DNA from 2 places in the Dethiothermospora halolimnae genome. Region 1 is predicted to be linked to the other one. Evidence: riboswitches for the same ligand, from Rfam matches in the RefSeq annotation. Region 1 holds a riboswitch; the other holds the start of a gene.
The links. A riboswitch is a leader RNA that binds a small molecule or an ion and turns the genes downstream of it on or off. The one in region 1 is predicted to bind lysine.
Positions count from the first base shown of each region.

Region 2: it holds a riboswitch for lysine, as region 1 does, so the genes downstream of both, V6137_RS06965 (Na+/H+ antiporter NhaC family protein) here and lysA (diaminopimelate decarboxylase) in region 1, are expected to answer to the same signal.

Region 1 covers NZ_JBAKFX010000009.1:29,011-39,183, reverse strand. Annotated here, with positions in the region: gene V6137_RS05850 (aspartate-semialdehyde dehydrogenase) at 1-597, opposite strand, end outside; gene dapF (diaminopimelate epimerase) at 584-1,462, opposite strand; gene V6137_RS05840 (aspartate kinase) at 1,617-2,822, opposite strand; gene lysA (diaminopimelate decarboxylase) at 2,837-4,138, opposite strand; lysine riboswitch at 4,360-4,528, opposite strand; gene V6137_RS05830 (hypothetical protein) at 4,620-5,810, opposite strand; gene V6137_RS05825 (RNA polymerase sigma factor) at 5,822-6,277, opposite strand; gene V6137_RS05820 (HD-GYP domain-containing protein) at 6,412-7,458, opposite strand; gene V6137_RS05815 (hypothetical protein) at 7,699-7,962, opposite strand; gene V6137_RS05810 (glutamine synthetase) at 8,047-9,945, opposite strand; gene V6137_RS05805 (CDGSH iron-sulfur domain-containing protein) at 10,126-10,173, opposite strand, start outside.
Region 2 covers NZ_JBAKFX010000012.1:17,367-27,539, reverse strand. Annotated here, with positions in the region: gene V6137_RS06975 (amidase domain-containing protein) at 1-726, shown strand, start outside; gene V6137_RS06970 (rhodanese-like domain-containing protein) at 790-1,176, shown strand; lysine riboswitch at 1,230-1,404, shown strand; gene V6137_RS06965 (Na+/H+ antiporter NhaC family protein) at 1,553-3,259, shown strand; gene V6137_RS06960 (HD-GYP domain-containing protein) at 3,453-4,607, shown strand; gene V6137_RS06955 (S-layer homology domain-containing protein) at 4,699-6,309, shown strand; gene V6137_RS06950 (L-threonine 3-dehydrogenase) at 6,501-7,457, shown strand; gene V6137_RS06945 (glycosyltransferase) at 7,661-8,518, opposite strand; gene V6137_RS06940 (glycosyltransferase family 2 protein) at 8,583-9,386, opposite strand; gene V6137_RS06935 (putative Se/S carrier protein) at 9,613-9,909, shown strand; gene V6137_RS06930 (hypothetical protein) at 9,902-10,173, opposite strand, start outside.

The DNA of each region.
Region 1 (10,173 bases):
ATCCATAAATACATCTATATGGGGAAGACAATTAAATGCTATGGGATGGGGGTATTTTGAGTTTTCTAGTCCTTGTACTCCATCTTCAAGGTCCTTTAATCCTTCTACCCCTGAACCAGATACTGCCTGATAAGTGGAATAAATTATTCTTTTAATTTTAAATTTATCATCTAATGCTTTTAATGGTACTATAGCTTGAATGGTACTACAGTTTGGGTTAGCTATTATTCCATTATGCCCTTTTATATCCTGTGGGTTTGACTCAGGTACAATTAATGGTACATCTACATCCATCCTCCATGCACTACTGTTGTCAATAACTATAACTCCTTTGTCTCTAGCCACTGGAGCAAACCTTTTACTTACTTCACCTCCTGCGGAAAATAAAGCTATATCAATATCTCTATCAAATGACTCTTCATTAAGCTCCTCAACTACATACTCTTGACCTCTAAATATAAGGACTTCCCCCTTAGATTTAGCTGATGCCAAAAAATATATCTTATTAACAGGAAATTTCCTTTCCTCAAGTATCTTAATAAATGTTCTCCCCACCATTCCTGTTGCTCCAACTATGGCTAAATTAACATTTTTCATCTTCATCACTCCTTAAATTAGTATAATTATAATTGCCTTTACATATAAGTTCTGCTGGCCCTGTCATATATACTCCAGCTTCCGTTTTTTCTATTTTCAATAAGCCTCCTGGTACATAAACATTTACGTTATTATCAGTTTTATTAACTATTGAGCTTATAACAGCAGTAGCTGCTGCTCCTGTTCCACAGGCTAAGGTTAATCCCGCTCCCCTCTCCCAAGTTATAACCTTCAGATTTTTATTATCTATAACCTCACAGAAGTTTATATTGGTTTTCTCTGGAAACATAGAGTTATTTTCTATACATGGTCCAATAGTATTTATATCTATTTCATCTAGATTAGCTACAAATATCACGGCATGAATAGTACCTATAAACAGTGCAGAGATTTTAAATTCTTGATTATTTACTTCAATACTTTCTTCTATTACTATAGATTTTTCAGTATTTATTGGAAATTTATTGTTATCAAATATCGGTTCCCCTATATTTACTCTAATTCCTTCAATTCCTTTGTCTGACGGAATAACCTCTAGCTTTATTATCCCTGCTAATGTTTCAACATCAAACACTTCTTTATCAACTATCTTATTATCATAAACATATTTCCCAAAGCATCTTATGCCATTTCCACACATTGGAGCCCTAGAACCATCACTATTAAAAAAAGTCATCTTAATATCGGCTATTTTAGAAGATTCTACTACTATCATTCCATCAGCACCAATACCAAAGTGTCTATCACATATATCTTTTGCTAATACAGGTAAAGATAATAGTTTTTCCTCTAATCCATTAAGTATAATAAAATCATTTCCTGCCCCATGAAACTTTTCAAAATATAACAGATGTAACACCCCCATATTATAAACTTACATTTCTAAGTAATTATTTATTAATATTTTTAATTAGACTACTCAAGGTCAATATAGTTTCATAAAATTATAAATATTAAGAAAAGTCTAAGAGTTTATATACCTCCTATAACAGTAAACTAATTATATTAAAAATAAGTTATTATAAATTAAATTCCTTTGTAAGTACACTTATAGCTCGCTCTTTATCCTTAGATTTAATAGTATAAGAAATACTAATCTCTGAAGTAGTTACTTGTTTAAATTCAATACTATGATCTGCAAATAATTTAAAAACTTTAGATGCTACTCCCGATTCATGTCTCATTCCCATACCTATAACAGATATTTTAGTTATATTTGTATCTTTTTGGATTTTTATATTATTAATTTCTTTTTTTAATCCATTTATGACTCTATCAATTATTTCTTCATCTTCTTTAGATGTAGTGAAAGATATATTTACATATCCTTCTCTAGGAGATGTTTGACTGATCATATCAATATTTACTTCTTCACTGGCTAACTTCCCAAATACGTCAGATATACTTTTTGGTGAATATGGGACATTATTTATTGTTATCATCAATACATTTTCACTTAAACTTAATCCAGTTATACTTTTCTGTTCCATAAATTTATCAAACTCCTTTATATAGGTTCCTTTAGTTGCCTTATGGCTAGATGCCACATAAATAGGTACATTATATTTATTTCCTAATTCAACTGATCTTGGTTCCATAACCTTAGCCCCTAGACTTGACATCTCCATCATCTCTTCATAACTAATATATTTAAGCTTTCTAGCCTTAGGATATACCCTAGGATCGATACTATATATACCTTCTACATCGGTATATATTTCGCATGTACACTTAAGTTTTGCTGCCAAAGCTACTGCTGTAGTATCAGAGCCTCCCCGTCCTAGAGTTGTTATATCTCCAGTTTCATTAATTCCTTGAAATCCCGCCACCACTACAACTTTTCCTTGTTTTATGTGTTTTTTTATATTATCTATTTTTACTTGGGTAATTTTATTCTTAGTATGGATTCCTTCTGTCATAATTCCAGCTTGAAACCCTGTTAATGCAATAGAATCATATCCCCTCTCCTTTAGTATCATGGATAAAAGGGATATTGAAACTTGCTCTCCAGTAGACATAAGCATGTCTAGTTCCCTTTTACTTGGATTAGTAGAAATAGATTTAGCCATTTCTATAAGACGATTAGTGGTTTTACCCATGGCAGAAACCACAAGGACCACATTATAGCCTTTATTTATTTTATGAATTACTTTATCGGCAATATGCTCCATCCTCTCTATTGTTTTAACCGAAGTACCTCCATACTTTTGTACTACTGTATTCAATAATATCCCTCCTGTTAAATAGCTAAGTCATTTTTTATTAGATCCTCATAGGTTTCTCTTTTAACCACACATCTACTTTCTTTATCTTTTACAAATATAACTGGGGGTCTTGGTAGTCTATTATAGTTACTAGACATACTATAGTTATATGCTCCTGTACTAAAAACTGCTACCACATCATTTACATTTGGGTGGGGTAAATTAATATCTTTCACAATCATATCTCCAGATTCACAGCATTTCCCTGATATTGTATAGATATCTTCATGGGATTCTGTCATTCTATTAGCAATGGCTGCCTCATATTGTGCTCCATACAAAGCTGTTCTTGGATTATCGTTCATACCACCATCAACAAATATATAATGTTTCCCTCCATATGTCTTTTTAGTTCCCCCAACCCTGTATAGTGTAGTTCCTCCATTAGCCACGATTGATCTTCCCGGTTCAATCATAATCTTTGGAACTGTTATACTTAATTCTTTAGCTTTATCTTCAATATTCTCCAGCATATTTTTAAGAAATTCATTTAGTTTCATAGGGGTATCTCCTTCAGAATAATAAATACCAAATCCACCACCTAAGTTTAATTCCTTAACCCTTACATCACATTTTTCCTTGATTTTTTTTACAAATTTCAACATCACTTCACTTTGTTCGTAAAAAGATTTTTCCTGAAATATTTGTGAACCTATATGACTATGAAGTCCCTTGAATTCCATATGGGAACTATTGTTGATTCTATTAATTATTTTATAAATTTCTTCACTAAAAATACTTTCACCAAATTTAGAATCATTTTTAGTAGTTTTTATATATTCATGGGTATGGGCTTCAATTCCAGGATTGACCCTTAATAAAACATCTACTTTGCTATTTAATGATTCACATAGGCTTTCTATTAGCTCTAGTTCCTGTCTGTTATCAACTATTATTCTTCCTACTCCAGCCTCTATAGCCATAGTTAGCTCTTCTATTGTCTTATTGTTTCCATGCATATATATTTTTTCAACTGGAAAATCTGCTTTGATTGCAGTATATAGCTCCCCTCCGGATACTACATCCAATGACAAACCTTCCTCTTTTACAAGTTGACACATTGCTATATTAAGAAAGGCTTTAGATGCATAAATTACTTCAGTGTCCATTTTTTTATAAGAAAAATTTGATTTAAATAACTTACATCTTTCCCTAACTAAGTCCTCGTCCACCACATAAGCTGGTGTTCCATACTTATTAGTCAAATCAACTACATCACATCCACCAATCTTCAAATGACCTTTGTTATTGATTTCCATTGTTCCAAAAAGTTTCATTTAGATCACCACTTTCTATTTTTATCCTTTGATTTACTTATCAATATATATATTATTATTAATTTATGTTATTAGGCTTTAAACCTGAACTAAGCATGCCTAGTCACTACATATCTATCGGTGAATATATAATTTCTATAAAAAGTTAACTTTTTTATCCAATAAAAAAACAGCTATGAGCAAAAGGACTCATAGCTGTTTTATACAGACACCTTTCCCTCAATGTGACCAGTGCTCCACTGAAAAATTGGGTAATCTCTCAGTGACAGTACTATGCTTATTAAACATAGCCCCAGCATATAGCTAAACTATATACTTCGGCGATAGCCCCTTTCCTATAAATACCAAATATTATAGTACTCTTGACATACCGCGGCCTCTACACCACATTGCTATTCATTTGTTGAATTGATTAATACTCTAACATACTAAATTTGAAATGTCAATAAAAATATTCATTTTAATTTGATAAATTAAAGCTCTAGAGTTTTAATTCTCCCATATTAGAGTATAGTATTTTCTCATCCCCCTGTAAATCATCGGTATTGTCTTCTGAAGTTTTAATTTTTCCACAATTATCTTTGACCTTGGCTTTAACAATATTAATCTTATCCTTTGGTACTTCAATAAGTCCATAATTTATTATGGATTGAACATTTTTATTAAATTTATCCCAATTAAGATTTCCTCCTATAACCAATTTTCCCATATTCTTTATAGTTAGTTCTTCTTCTAAATAACCTTCCAATGTCATCTTACTAATATTCTTTAATAATTTTCCTTTAATTATTTCTATTTCTACCTCTTCATCTAGACAGTCCTTAATGATATTATAGCCTTTTTCATCACATATAACTTTTGAACATATCAAAGTTTTTATATGATCATTAGCCTCTATATCCTCTTCTAGGTATAGCTCCACCTCTCCATCCACATACACAATATCACCATTATATTTTTTTATTAAGCTATCATCTAGTTTTATATCTTCTTCTATATATTTAGCACCTTTAGGAATTACAGTTTTATTTATCGAATAATATTCATCTATATATTGTGGAATTTCATCTTCATATGAATCTACAATAATTAATTCACCTAATATATCAATATTTGCTATCTTCTCTTGTAATAATTCCATATCAATTTCTTCAGTTATTTGTAATCTATTAAAGGCTAATTTACTATTTGGCTTTAATCCCTTTAAAAATCTGTCATTTAGCTTAATATTTTCACTTATGAAATTATATCCCTTTTTATATCCTAAAACATCACCATTTACTATACCTTTAGACTGAATACTTCCTAATAAATTTTTCCTACATATCAGTGTTCCATTTATTACAACAGAATATATTCTATCATTTATTAATTTTGAATCTACATCCTCTTTAATTGTTAAATTACCATTTACTAAAATAATTACAGGTTCCAAAATTCCTTCTAAGTACTCCCTATCTAATTCAATATCACCATTTTGCTTTATTGTATTTATTTCTCCGCTTAACTTCAGTGTAGTTCCCACATTACTCTTTTTGCAATCTTGTAATAACTCTTGGGATTCATCGCTCTCTATCAATAATCCTACATTTGAAATTTTCGTGATCTTTTCTGCTAGATCCTTTTTAATATTTCTAACATCTAATAAGCCTATATTTGTAACTTTTGACATTTAAATACCCCCTATAATATATTTTTTAACAATTCTAATGATTTACTCAATCGAGACCTTACTGTAGAAGGTGATATTTTAAGAATTTTACCTATTTCTCTACTATTTAGATTCATTTCATATTTAAGCACTAATACCTCTTTATTCTTTTTAGGTAGTTTATTTAGTACTTCTTTCATTATTAATTTTTCCTCAAAGGTTTCAATTCCACCAAATATTTCTTCATTATCTAAATATGTCATTTTTCTCCCTTTCCTTATATTGTCAATGTTTTTGTTTTTTATTGTTGTGAAAAACCACCCTTTGATTTGATATTCATTCATAACATTAAATATTTCTTCCCTTTCTATAGCCGATATATAAGCATCCTGTACTAAATCCAAAGCTTTATCCTTATTTTTAGTAATAGACTTTGCATATGCTATAAAATCCCTATTATACTTCTCATAAACTAGGTAAATATTCATAAAATCCTTCCCCCTCGATTGCTGCCTTCACTTATATAACGGATAAAACACCAAAAGTGTCCAAAAAAATTTTATTTTTTCCTATATAATTAAGGACTGGATATCCAGTCCTTAATTATATTCATTTTGTATTCTTATTCACATATAATTTCCGATATATCATCTTTTCCCTTTGATAATAAATCTATTATTGCCCTTTCAGTCTTCACCACTGGCTTAAAAGTATTATAAGGATAAACATATACAACCTTACCTATTTCTCCCGAATCCATTTTAACCTTTGAACCTAAATAATAATTTGTTAAATTATTAAAAAAAGTTAGCATAATCTTTGCATCAAAATGACCATATCCCATTTTTATCATTTCATCAAAGGTTTTAAATGGGGTCATCTTATCCTTGTAAACTCTTTTAGATGTAAGTGCGTCATACACATCTGCAACGGCTATTATTCTTGCATATAAACCTATCTGGTTCCCCTTTACTCCCAATGGATAACCACATCCATCTATTCTCTCATGATGCATTAAAACAGCCTGTTGTACATTTTTATCAATATTGTAAACGTTTTTTGAAATATTATATCCATGTATTGTATGTTTCTTCATTTCTTCAAATTCATGGGGTGATAGCCTCCCCCTTTTATTTAAGATATGTGGTGGAGTCTTACTTTTACCTATATCATGTAAGAGTCCAGCTAAAATTATTTTTTTGATATCTGTTTGTCTAAGTTTTAACCATTTCCCAATTAACATGGCATATAAAGCCACATTGACACTATGGGTATATGTATAATCATCTATATCCTTAAGACTTTCTACACATGCTATTATTAGGTTATTGCCATATGTCCTAGAATCCATAAAATCAAATGTCCCTAATATTTCTTCCTCTGTCATATCTTTCCCTGCTGTAAGATTTTCAATTATATCCTTTATATTTCTTATACCTTCCTTATATTCTTTCTTTAATTCTTTAAAATTTAATTCATCTTTGTTCTCAAATTCTTCTTTATCATAAATATATAAACTGCCTATATTAAAATTTTCCATTTTATATAATATCCGTTCATTTATAGTGGTATTCTTTGACACTACTAAAGTCCCTTTGCTATCATAAATATTTCTAGATAAAACTTCCCCTATTAACTCCCCACTTAATATTACCATTTTTTCTTTCATGTTAACCGTTTCCTCCCATTGATAAGTCTATTATATCTTATTAATGATTTTATAACCCCATTAGTTAACACTAATTTTTATATCCCCTATTATTATCGTCATTTTTTTCCATAACATAAGTTATTTATTTCTTTTTTCAACATTTTTTGTATCAAAGCCAGTATTTATAATCTTCTCTAAAGAATTATATATAAAAAACCCCTAACTCTTTCTTAGATTATGTTAGGGGCTTTCTGTATACTATTCTCTATTTACTATTATCTCATTATAATTCACTTTATCTTTTTTATCGCTCCAAAATGTACTTTTAACCTCTACATCTTTTAAAAACATTGTCCAACCACATGAACAAAATATCATATCTGTTTGCACATATCTTGTGCTAACATAGGGCTCATCCCTTGACAAATCAATATTATCCCTATGCTCAAATTCATCATCTTTATCACATAAAGGACACACCAATTTTTTATTATCTAAATGTTTCAATATAACTTTCGACAAGTTATTTCCTCCTTATACTTTAATGATTATTTTATACTATATTACTACTTCTACATTAAAATCAAAATTCCTCCAGTAATTTAATTAAAATAAATTTTTACTATATTCATCATATAAATTTCTAAGTTCCATTATCTTTCCATCCATTTCAAGCTGTAAATTTGATGCCAGTTCATAATTCTTATTATCTAAAGCATCTTTGATCTTGGTAAATAATGATTTCCTATCTAAACTATTTTTCATAAGATAAAGTTTTAGTCCATGAATTTTTTCCCACATTACCACATCTAAATCAGTTACATCCTCATTATCGTGAAGTTTCACACAAGACCTTAAAAGCTCCATATTATCTAATAGTATTCTGTTTCTAAGTTCCATTATCCATCTATCCAAGGTACTTAGTTTGAAAGAGTGAATTATTTCTTTAGTAAAAACATCTCCCCTTAACAATACATTTATCTTTTCAACATATAAATCTAAGTTCTTTAGATTTTCCCATACTGTTGAAGGATGATACCCAAAAACTTCATTTCTTTTTTCTTCACTATAGTACTCAAATACATTTTCTTCGCTTCTATACTGTCTAGATTTTTCTAGATAGAACCCCTCTTCCCCTGGTTTCTTCGAAATTTCTTTTTCCAATTCCTTTATATTTTTATTACTATTAACTACTGCTAAGATCCCATCTAAGATCCCTTGATATATTGTAGCTATTACCAAATAAGTATTTGACAAAGGATTTGGGGAACGTACTTCAAATCTCGTAGCCAACCTATTTTCCAAATCTCTAATAACCCCCACCAGAACAGAACGATTTCTAGTTGGATTGTTAGCACTTTCCCCTAACGAGGTTACAATGCAAACCGGTGCCTCAAATCCTGGTTTTAACCTTTTAAAAGCATTGTTTAAAGAAGTAATAAATGGATTTATTACCTCGTAATTTTTTAATATTCCCATTAAAGCCCCATAGCCAAATTCGTTTAGATAATCTTTTTCCATATCTTTAGGAGAGAAAAGATTTTTAATTGTTCCATCTTTTAATCTTACAGAAACTCCAACGTGGGTATGTTCTCCACTTCCTGCTACCCCTGCTAAAGGTTTGGCTTCAAATGTAACTTCCAATCCATGATAGGTAAATACATCTTCAACTAATTCCCTAATAATAATTTCGTTATCTCCGGCTTGAATGGGATCACTATACTTCCAGTCTATTTCAAGCTGTTCCATAACGTAATTGGTTTTCCCTGATATTCCTATTTTACTAGTTACTCCCCCAACTTCTTTATGACCCATTTCTGGTTCAAATCCATATTTCTCTAATAATATTATGGACTTTTCCAAAGCAGTTCTAACCGTTCCAACTGTTCTTTTCCAATATTGTTCCTTTAACCTTTGAGAAGTTGAAAGTTCTTCTATATTTGCTTTATCATCGGGTGTTTTAACCCATAACTCTAATTCAGTTGCAGCAGTCAACAGTATTTCGTCAATATCATCATAATTCTTTATATCTATTTTATTTAAAAACTCTGAATTTTTTTTCAATATTTTTTTTATACTATCTTTAAAATGGTCTGTAGCTTTCATTAAAATAGACCTAGAATCAACTTTCTTTCCATTATGAACTAAAAAAGATGGTATTTTTAAAGTTCCCACAGGTAAATTTGTACCTTCATAGATATGATCATAATTATAGTCAACAAACCAATTGACCGATAGATCTGGAACTAAGTCTACTCTAGCATTATTTAATACCGCTATATCATGTAAAACTACACTTGAACCATCGGTTTGAATGCCAGATTTTAAAAAACTCTTTATATTGTTCCCAAACTCTTCTATAGGTATTTTTTCTTCGGTGGCATTTCCCCCAAGATCCACTCCCATTAAAGACACAAACTTTATTTGTGGATGAGAAGTTATAATCTCTAATAAAGATTCTTTATTATGATCAATAGGTGGTATAACATATATTAACTTATTCATAATATCTCTCCATTCTTTTTTTTAATTATTATAGTATAATACTTATTCATTAATTTGTAAACATCATAATCTTTTTATTCATTTTTCGCATATTATAAATAAATTTATTCTTTTAACCATTTTTTGTACAAAATAATAAAAGCCACTCTAAAATGATTAATCATTTTAGAGTGGCTTTTATTATTTAGCTCTTACTTTATCTTGGAATTTTCCCTTATGGGAGCCATC
Region 2 (10,173 bases), on a different contig from region 1:
TCAACTGAGTATAAATATTTTTATATAAATGAAAAAGATACTGAGAATATGTTTCGGATTGGAACATACCATTCTATAGATTTAGAAAAACAAGAGGATAAATGGGTTATAACTAGAGAGTGGTACACAGACCCATTTGCAGATTCATTAAATTTGAATGATATCAAAGCTGAAAAAATAAAAGAATATATAGTTAATCATAAATCAAGGGATTTATCAAATATAAATAATAGGAGGAAAAAGGCATTAGAATATATTGATAAATACTGTGGTGCTGCCAGTGATGAAGAGTACGGTTATAAATATAACAAAAAGTATAAGGACTACAACCCTCTAGGTGGCGATTGTGCTAACTTTGCATCCCAAATGTTATATGAAGGTGGGGGTTTTAAAAAGAATTATACTTGGAAATATGATGGAGGGGGAAGTAAAGCCTGGGTAAATGCCCATGGATTTAAAAGTTATATGATTTATAGTGGTAGGGCTTCTGTAGTGGCCAGTGGTTCATATGAAAAAGTATATAAGGCTGCCTATAAGCTACTTCCAGGAGATTTTGTCGCCTATGGCAAAAATGGTAAGGTAACCCATATATCTGTAGTATCGGGAGCTGACTCTAAGGGGTATACTTTAGTTAACTCCCATAATACAGATAGATACAGGGTTCCTTGGGACTTAGGGTGGAGTAATAAGGGGATAAAGTTTTGGTTAGTTCATGTACACTATTAATTGTTTATATATTATATATTATGGGTATAAAGGATATATTAATAATAGGAGAGGAGACTGTTTATGAAAAGATTAATTATTATAGCAATAGCTCTAGTATTAATATTAATAATATCCTTAGCCACAATCAATGGAAAGGATAGAAATTATCAAAAAATAACTCCAGAGGACGCAAAGAAAATGTTAGAAAAAAATGATGATGTGTTCCTTATTGATGTTAGAACTAAGGAAGAATATAATGAAAAACATATAGAGGGTAGTATATTGGTTCCATTGGATGTTTTAGAAGAAAAAATAGATGAAGTAGTCAAAGATAAAAACAAGGAGATTATCGTTTATTGTAGGTCGGGGCGAAGAAGTAAAAAGGCTGCCAATATTTTACTTGAACTAGGATATAATAATGTTTATGATTTGGGAGGTATTATTGACTGGCCTTATAAAACCGAATAATCTATTGACTTAAAGAAATATATGTTGTATAATATCCTACGATAATAATTAAATAAAAATGTAGAGGTGCAATATTTATCAGTACTATTATGGAGGTAAGCGCTGTGAAGTAATAGGAAAGGAAAGATTGCCGAAGGATACATCTGATGCTTTAAGGGTGTATATCTGGTTCTGTATAAAATATATGCAGAACTGTCACAAGATGTTTTGTGGAGAGCTACCATTGTATTAAAATATAGTTATTTTGTATTTTAGACCTTGATAATGCTCAGGGTCTTTTTTGTTGTTAAATTTAGATATATAAAACTATATGCACTTATTAAAATAAGCAATACTGTGGTTGACTCTTCTCATAAAAAGAAGAGGAGGAGAAGTTATGAATAAAAAAATTATTTTAGTTTTAGTCTTATTAATGTTTATTTCAAGTACAGGAATAGCTGTCGCAGCAGATGGAGTAGAGGAAACCGCAGAAAGGTTTGGAATTTTAACTATTTTGCCACCCCTTATAGCTATATTACTTGCGTTTATAACAAAAAATGTTATAATATCTTTATTTATAGGAATATTTACAGGAGCTATTTTATTAAGTTTAGGTAATTCTAATATACTTATTATTATAGTGGATAGTTTTTTATTGATAATAGACAAATTAATAGGATCTTTATCAGATCCTTGGAATGCTGGTATAATACTACAATGTCTTGCTATAGGTGGAGTAATCACTCTAATAACTAAAATGGGAGGAGCAAAGGCTATAACAGAAAAATTATCAAAACGGGCAAAGGGACCAAGAAGTGCTCAGATAATAACTTGGCTTTTAGGGCTACTGGTGTTTTTTGATGATTATGCCAATTCTTTAATAGTGGGTCCTATTATGAGGCCAGTTACAGACAAGTTGAAAATTTCTAGGGAAAGGCTAGCTTTTATTGTAGATGGAACTGCAGCACCAATAGCAGGATTAGCACTTATATCCACTTGGATTGGGTATGAGGTTAGTTTGATAAAAGAAGGATATGATATTATAGGACAAGATGTTAATGCTTATAACATATTTATTGAAACAATACCATTTAGATTCTATAATATATTAATGTTAATCTTTATCGTTGTTACATCCTTAACATTAAGGGAATTTGGACCAATGTTAAGGGCCCAAAGAAGAGCTCAAAAAACGGGAGAAGTGTTATCTAAGAAAGCTAGTCCAATGGCATCCTCTGAAATGACAGAAGTGGAACCTAAAGAAGGAATAAAATTAAATATTTGGAATGCTATTATACCCGTTTCTGTATTAATATTTGGAGCATTAATAGGTTTTTATTACAATGGGTATAATGCAATATTAAATGGAGATAATAGCAGGCTAATTGAATTATTAAAAAATAATCCCTACTCATTTGAAGCATTAAGGGTTACTTTTGGAGTAGCAGATGCTAGTATTGTATTGTTTCAATCGGCATTACTGGCTGGAATAGTTTCCATAATAATGGGGGTAGTTCAGAAAATATTTACACTACAGGAGGCTATAGACTATTGGATGCAGGGAGTAAAATCACTAATAATAACAGCGGTTATTTTATTATTAGCATGGTCACTAAGTAGTGTTATAACAGAGCTAGGAACCGCTGATTATCTGGTGTCTATTTTATCTGAAACTATACCTAAATTTATACTACCATCCATTATATTTATATTAGCATCTGTTATATCTTTTTCAACGGGAACATCATTTGGAACAATGGGGATATTAATGCCCTTAGCTATCCCACTTGCATATGCCATTTCTCCGGAAAACGGCTATGTAATAGTGGTTGCCAGTGGGGTGTTAACCGGCGCTATTTTTGGAGACCATTGTTCTCCAATTTCTGATACAACTATATTATCGTCTATGGGAACTGCCTGTGATCACATAGAACATACAAAGACCCAAATGTATTATGCTATTACAGTGGGAATTATTACTATATTATTCGGATATATACCAGCAGGATTTGGGTTATCTATTTATTTAGTACTGCCGATTTCAATTGTGGCATTAATAACAACCATATTTATACTTGGGAAAAAAGTGGATGTAAGAATATAAATAAAAACAGTTGGAGGCTACCTGATCCTCCAACTATTTCTTTAACTACATTCTTTATACGTTAAGAATATTGTAATACTACAATAAATAAAATGTCGAAAATAATAAACTATGGCTTTAAAATTAGTTATATAGTATAATTGTACTATATAATTATAGTACTTAAGTAATGTATTGACTAGAGATTATAGCATTGGAAGGTAGTGAAGGTATGAGATTAGTGCCCATTAATTGTGTAAGAGAGGGAACTAGATTAGGAAAAACAATTTACAATATAGAAGGTAGGGTTTTATTATCAAAGGATGTGAAGTTAACAGAAGGATTAATTAATAAAATAAGAGAAAATGGAATAATGTCTATATATATAAATGATGAATATAGTGATAGTGAAATAGAAGATGTTATTAAACCAGAAATACGCCAAAGAGCAATAAAAGTCACAAAGGATAATTTTAAAGGAATCGTAGATTCTAAGAAGAAAAATTTAAATAGAAAAAAAGCTATAGAAACCAAATACAAGTCTATGGAGCAAATAAAAGTATCTGTTAATCATATTTTAGATGATATGTTTAATAATAAAGATCTTTTTATAAATTTAGTGGATATAAAGAGTTATGATAATTATATATATGAACACTCTGTAAATGTAACAACATTAGCACTAGCCATAGGAATAGAACTTAATTTAGATAGGGATAAACTATTTAACCTAGCTGTGGGAACAATGTTACATGATGTGGGCAAAGTTCTTATATCAAAAGATATAGTTATGAAGAATAGGGAAGAACTTACTGAAGAAGAAAATGAAATAATTAAACATCATACTATAAATGGATATGAATATTTAAAGGATAGTATAAATATAAATGCCGTGTCTCGGATTATAGTATTGCAACATCATGAAAAACTAAATGGAACGGGATATCCAAATAAATTAAAAAATGAACAAATAAACCAGTTATCAAAAATAGTAGCCGTTGCAGATACCTATGATACTCTAACATCCCATACACCAAATAGACCAGGAATCTCTCCTAATGATGCTTTAGAATATATGATGGCCTATAGTGGAGTATACTTTGAATATAATATCATAAAGGCATTTATGAAACGGGTAATACCTTATCCTGTGGGCACTTTGGTGAAACTTAGTAATGGAGATTATGGGGTTGTAGATAGTGTTGTCCCTGACTTTCCATTAAGACCAAAGGTTAGGGTTATAAGACAGAAAGCTACTAGGATAGAACAATTAGATATTGACCTTATGAAAGAGCCTGGTATAACTATTAAAAGAATACAATATGAATCTCCCGATCTATCAGTACAGACTTATCTAAAAAATAAATAATAGAATAATTCATAATAGGTAATGTTCCCATATATTGTTCGTTGAAAAGGCACATAAAATCCCTTAATCTAATAAGGAAGGGGGATTTTATGTGAAGAAATATAGTATGGTAACTAAGATATTTTTAGCAATAATAGTTTTAACTATAATTATAACTTTAAACCAACCGAGAAAAATTGAAGCTAAGGCACAAAAATTTAATATGTCTTACTTATATTTTGGTAGTCCTGATAATTATATCGATAAAGTAGAGGTTACAGATGGTGCTGTTAAAGTTATATCTCCCAGTTATTTTGATCTAAATAGTGATGGCAGTTTGAAAATCACAGAAAAATTAGAAGAAGATTTTATAAAAGAGATGCATGACAGAAATATTAAAGTTATCCCTTTTTTAAGTAATCATTGGGATAGAGAGTTGGGAAGAAAAGCTTTAGAAGATAAAGAAAAACTAGCTAAGGAAATAGGTCAAGCTATTAGAGATTATGATTTAGATGGAGTAAATATTGATTTAGAAAATTTAACAGGTGCTGATAGGGATGAATATCTGGAGTTCACTAAGTTAGTAAAAAAACATTTACCTGAAGGCAAGGAATTATCGGTAGCAGTTGCAGCTAATCCCAATGGGTTAAAAGTGGGATGGCATGGTTCATATGACTATGAAAAACTTGGAGAGTATGCAGACTTTATTGTTATTATGGCATATGATGAAAGTTATTATGGTTCAGAACCAGGGGCTATAGCAAGTTATAGTTTTGTAGAAAAATCAATTAGATATGCCCTTGATAATGTTCCTAGGGAAAAAATAATACTAGGGATACCTCTTTATGGAAGATACTGGAGAGAGAATGATACAGTAGGTGGTAGGGGAATACATTTGACTAGTGTAAAAGACATAATAGAAGAGTATGATGGGATTATAGAGTTTGATCAAGAAAAGATGTCCCCTAAAGCCACATTTACCATAACAGAGGATAAACCATTTTATGTTTTTGGAAATGAATTAAAATCTGGTAAATATGAAATGTGGTATGAAGATAAACGTTCAATAAAAAGCAAACTACAATTGGCAGAAAAATATGATATAAGGGGAACGGCTACTTGGAGCTTAGGGCAAGAACTTCCCAACACTTGGGAATTTTTTAATCAATGGATAGATGATAATTATTTTGATGATATTAATAATCATTGGGCTAAGAAGGATATATTAGAAGTTTATAAGGAAGGTCTAATGATAGGTGTTAATGACAGGGAGTTTAGACCATCTAAGTCATTAACTAGAGCTCAAGCAGCAACTGCAATTGTTCGTATACTAGACTTGGAGAAGAAGAACAACATAGAACAATTTAGTGATGTGAAGAGGAATTATTGGGCTTATGATTCCATAATTATAGCCAAAGAGCATAAGATTATCGAAGGTATAGGTGATAATAACTTTATCCCGGATAAACCAATAAGTAGAGAAGAGATGGCAACAATATTAAATAGAATAATTGACATAGAAAATCAACAGGCTCATATTAACTTCACTGATATTAGCAATGATAGATGGTCATATGAAGCTATTGAAAATATGACATCAAATGAAATTTATAAAGGCTATCCAGATAATACCTTTAAACCAGAAAAAGAAATAACAAGGGGACAAATGGCAACGTTATTAAATCGAGTAAAAGAATATGTAGATATAAAGGCGACCCCATAAGGGTCGCTTATTTAGTAGAAATTTAAACTTTATTTAATAAATATTTGTTTTCGTTTTTAAAGTTCTAAAAATGTGTTATAATAATTAGTAGGTTTCTAATAGGAGTTTGAAAATGTTTGCATCCTTGAAATCTCAATTATTGTTGTACATAATAAGTTTTTATTTATAAAATAAAATTTGGAGGTGCAGGTATGAAAAAAATACTTATAACAGGGGCATTAGGACAGATAGGCTCAGAATTAACAATGAAAATGAGAGATATATATGGTAATGATAATGTAATAGCTAGTAGTAGAAGTGCTAAAGATGGATCAGAAAAGGTGGTTAAGGCAGGACCTTTTGAAATTGTAGATGTTACAAATCCACAACAAATAGCTGATGCAGTTAAAAAGCATAAAATAGACACAGTTATAAACTTAGCTGCTATTTTATCTGCCGTTGGAGAATCAAAGCCAAATCTAGCATGGGATGTAAATATGGGAGGTCTTGTCAACATACTAGAGGTTGCAAGGGAATTTAATACGGCAGTATTTACACCAAGTTCAATAGCTGCTTTTGGTCCAAACACTCCTAAGATTAACACTCCACAGGATACTATTCAAAGACCAACAACTATGTATGGTGTAACGAAAGTTTCTGGAGAAATTCTTTGTGATTATTACCATCAAAAATTTGGGGTTGATACAAGGGGAGTACGTTTCCCAGGTCTTATCTCTTACGAAACTCTTCCCGGTGGAGGAACTACTGACTATGCAGTAGAAATTTATTACAAGGCTATAGAGGAAGGAAAGTTTGTTTGTCCATTAAGCAAAGATACTAGAATGGACATGATGTATATGCCAGATGCCCTTGATGCTATTATTAACTTAGCAGAAGCAGATGGATCAAAACTTGAACATAGAAATGCCTTTAATGTTACAGCTATGAGCTTCACACCAGAAGATATATTTGCATCAATTAAAAAGCAAATGCCTGACTTTGAAATGACTTATGATGTAAATGATACATTACAAAATATAGCAGATTCATGGCCAGATGCATTAGATGACAGTGCTGCAAGAAAAGAGTGGAACTGGAATCCTAAGTATGACCTAGATGCCATGACTAAGGATATGCTTGAAAAATTAAAAATTAAATTAGGTAAATAAATTATAAGCGACCAGTTTTAATCTGGTCGCTTTTTGTGTGTACTTTTTCCAGCACTCTGTACAGAACAAAGAAATGTCAAAGGGACCATTGTTCTTACATTTAATAACATAAAACTATTTAAAAAGACAATAAACATTATCAATGTCGCTATTTGACTATTACCCAGGCAATAAACCTATATTATAAACTTAAGATAGCTAGTCTATAAATTATTATTATCAGCATAGGATATATAATCATCAGTGTTTGTAATAATACTACAATGTTTTTGTAACAATTGTTTATCACTTATTCTCCAAGTATGTGTAGTTTTAGATTGATATCTTATATACACATGATTATATTTACTTGTAGAATATATTTTTATTCCCCGTCTATTACAGTCTCTGCAGAATTTAACATCTTCAGCAGTATTCACATTATGGAACTTAATATTATTAAATATTTCTTTATTAAAGACTAGTGTTGAACCATTAATAAACTTAACAAAGCGATGTTCAAGACCAGGTGTTCTAAGAGCTAATATTTTACTACTTTTAAAATATACAATAGTGGTACCTTTTCCCACTACGTGGCAGTTTTTTTTCTTAAGTGCATCTATTGATTCGATTAAGTAATCGGGAGAATAGTAATCATCATCATCAAACTTTGCTATTATATTATATTTGGACTTATTGATTCCATAATTCAGACATTCTCCTAAAGACTTGTTTGCACTTAACTGAAAAATCTTGATATTATCATAGGATTTAGCCCTTTCTTTCCATTTATTGATATCAATTTTATTTGTGTTTAGCACTATAATTAATTCTTTTTTTTCAATTTTTTGTCTAGTGAAATTATTAAAAACATTATTTATAAACCAATCTTTTTTTGTACAAGTTATAATTGATACACCATTGGTATCCTTTTTTTCATTACTAGTACTAGATCTTTTTTTCTTAGTATATTTTTTATAAGTTTTATTTACTGGAGGTCTTACGTCTTTAGGCTTTGAAGAATAAAGGGGGTTAGTATTAAATGGGATTTCTTTTTTTATAATAATATCTTTACTGGGCAAAATTTTACCTCCTTTCAGGAAGATGGTAACTAGGCATTAAGAATTTGCATATCAAAGTCTATTGCTATTTTGTGACGTAGTTTTTGTAATTTTCTATTTTTCCTATGACATCACATAATTTCATATAGTAATCATCGGTTATACCCCAGGTATGGTTATGGGTTGAGCCATGTCTTATATATACATGATTGTATTTATCGGTGGAATAGATTTTTATTCCATTATCATAACAATCTTTACAAAATTGCACATCTTCTCCTAGAGATTTATTACTAAATTTTATTTTATCCAATATACGTTTTTTCATAATTAGTGTAGGTCCTTCTACTCTATAGACATATTTATTTTCCCGGCGAGGATTTCTTATTGCTAGTTTTTTATTTTTTTTAAAGTAGACATATGTGGTGGATTTCCCAATAACATCGGCATCGGTATACTCAAAGACCTTGATAGATTCAGATAAATATTTTGGAGAATAATAATCATCATCATCAAATTTGGCTATTATATTATACTCAGATTCTTTAATTCCAAAGTTTAAGCATTCACCTAATGAAATATTTTCATCTAGTTTAAATATTTTGAATTCTTCTATATCTTTAAAGTAATCTTTCCATCGTTCTAGTTCTAAAGAGTTTTTATTTAGTACTATTATTAATTCCTTACTATTATATATTTGGCTTTTATAATTATTTAATATATTTTCCATATAGTCAAGTCTATTGGTACAAGTAATTATTGAAACACCATTAGGTCTAAAATTTGATCTTTTATATTGTCCTTTAGAGTATTTTAGTTTTGAAGTGCCACTAATAGATTTATTTACCGGGTTTTTGATCATATTATTTTTGTAGAATTCTAAAGGCAAGATATTTCCTCCTTTCATTGGTAGATAAGGTTATTGTATTTATTTGTTGATACTATAAATATATGTAACGGAGGATAATAATGATATATGTAGGGGTTCAATATATTTATTAATTTATAAAAAATCAATATTTCTAAACAATAGAAAAATGTTACACATAATTATGTGTAACATTTTTTTTTATTTATAATATATTGATATAAAGAGTTAAAAGGGAGGAGATAGGGTGAAGTATAAAGCTTTTAATAATAAACAATATTATTTGGCTGTATTTAATTCTAAAAATCATGCTATATTATTATATTATAAGCTTGAAAAAAAGGGTTATAACAATTTTTTGTTGGTATCTACACCATGTAAAATAAAAGGTGGTTGCAGTTATTCAATAAAATTTAATAACCTTAAAGATTTAGAACAATTAAAGGTGGAAACAAATAATTATAAAACACCCATAGGTAGCATCTACTTTGTAGAAAGAAAAGACGGCAAAAATCACATAAAAGAAATAGAAGAGATTATTTAAACATATTAATTATACGCTGTATAATATTTTTTTTAGAATTGGTTTCAATCTCTTTTTTCATTTGGTCAATATAGTCTTGTATATTAGATAAGTCCAGTTTTTCATCGCTGTGTTGCTGTTTTAATTGTGATAATAATGTTGAAAATTCAACTGTTTTATCATTATATTGAGATATCAAGTCCTCCAATGTGTTTAGTTGATTAGTTATTTCGTTAAGTGAATTTTTATTATTAAATATACTTTCCTCTAGAGTTTTTGAGTTTC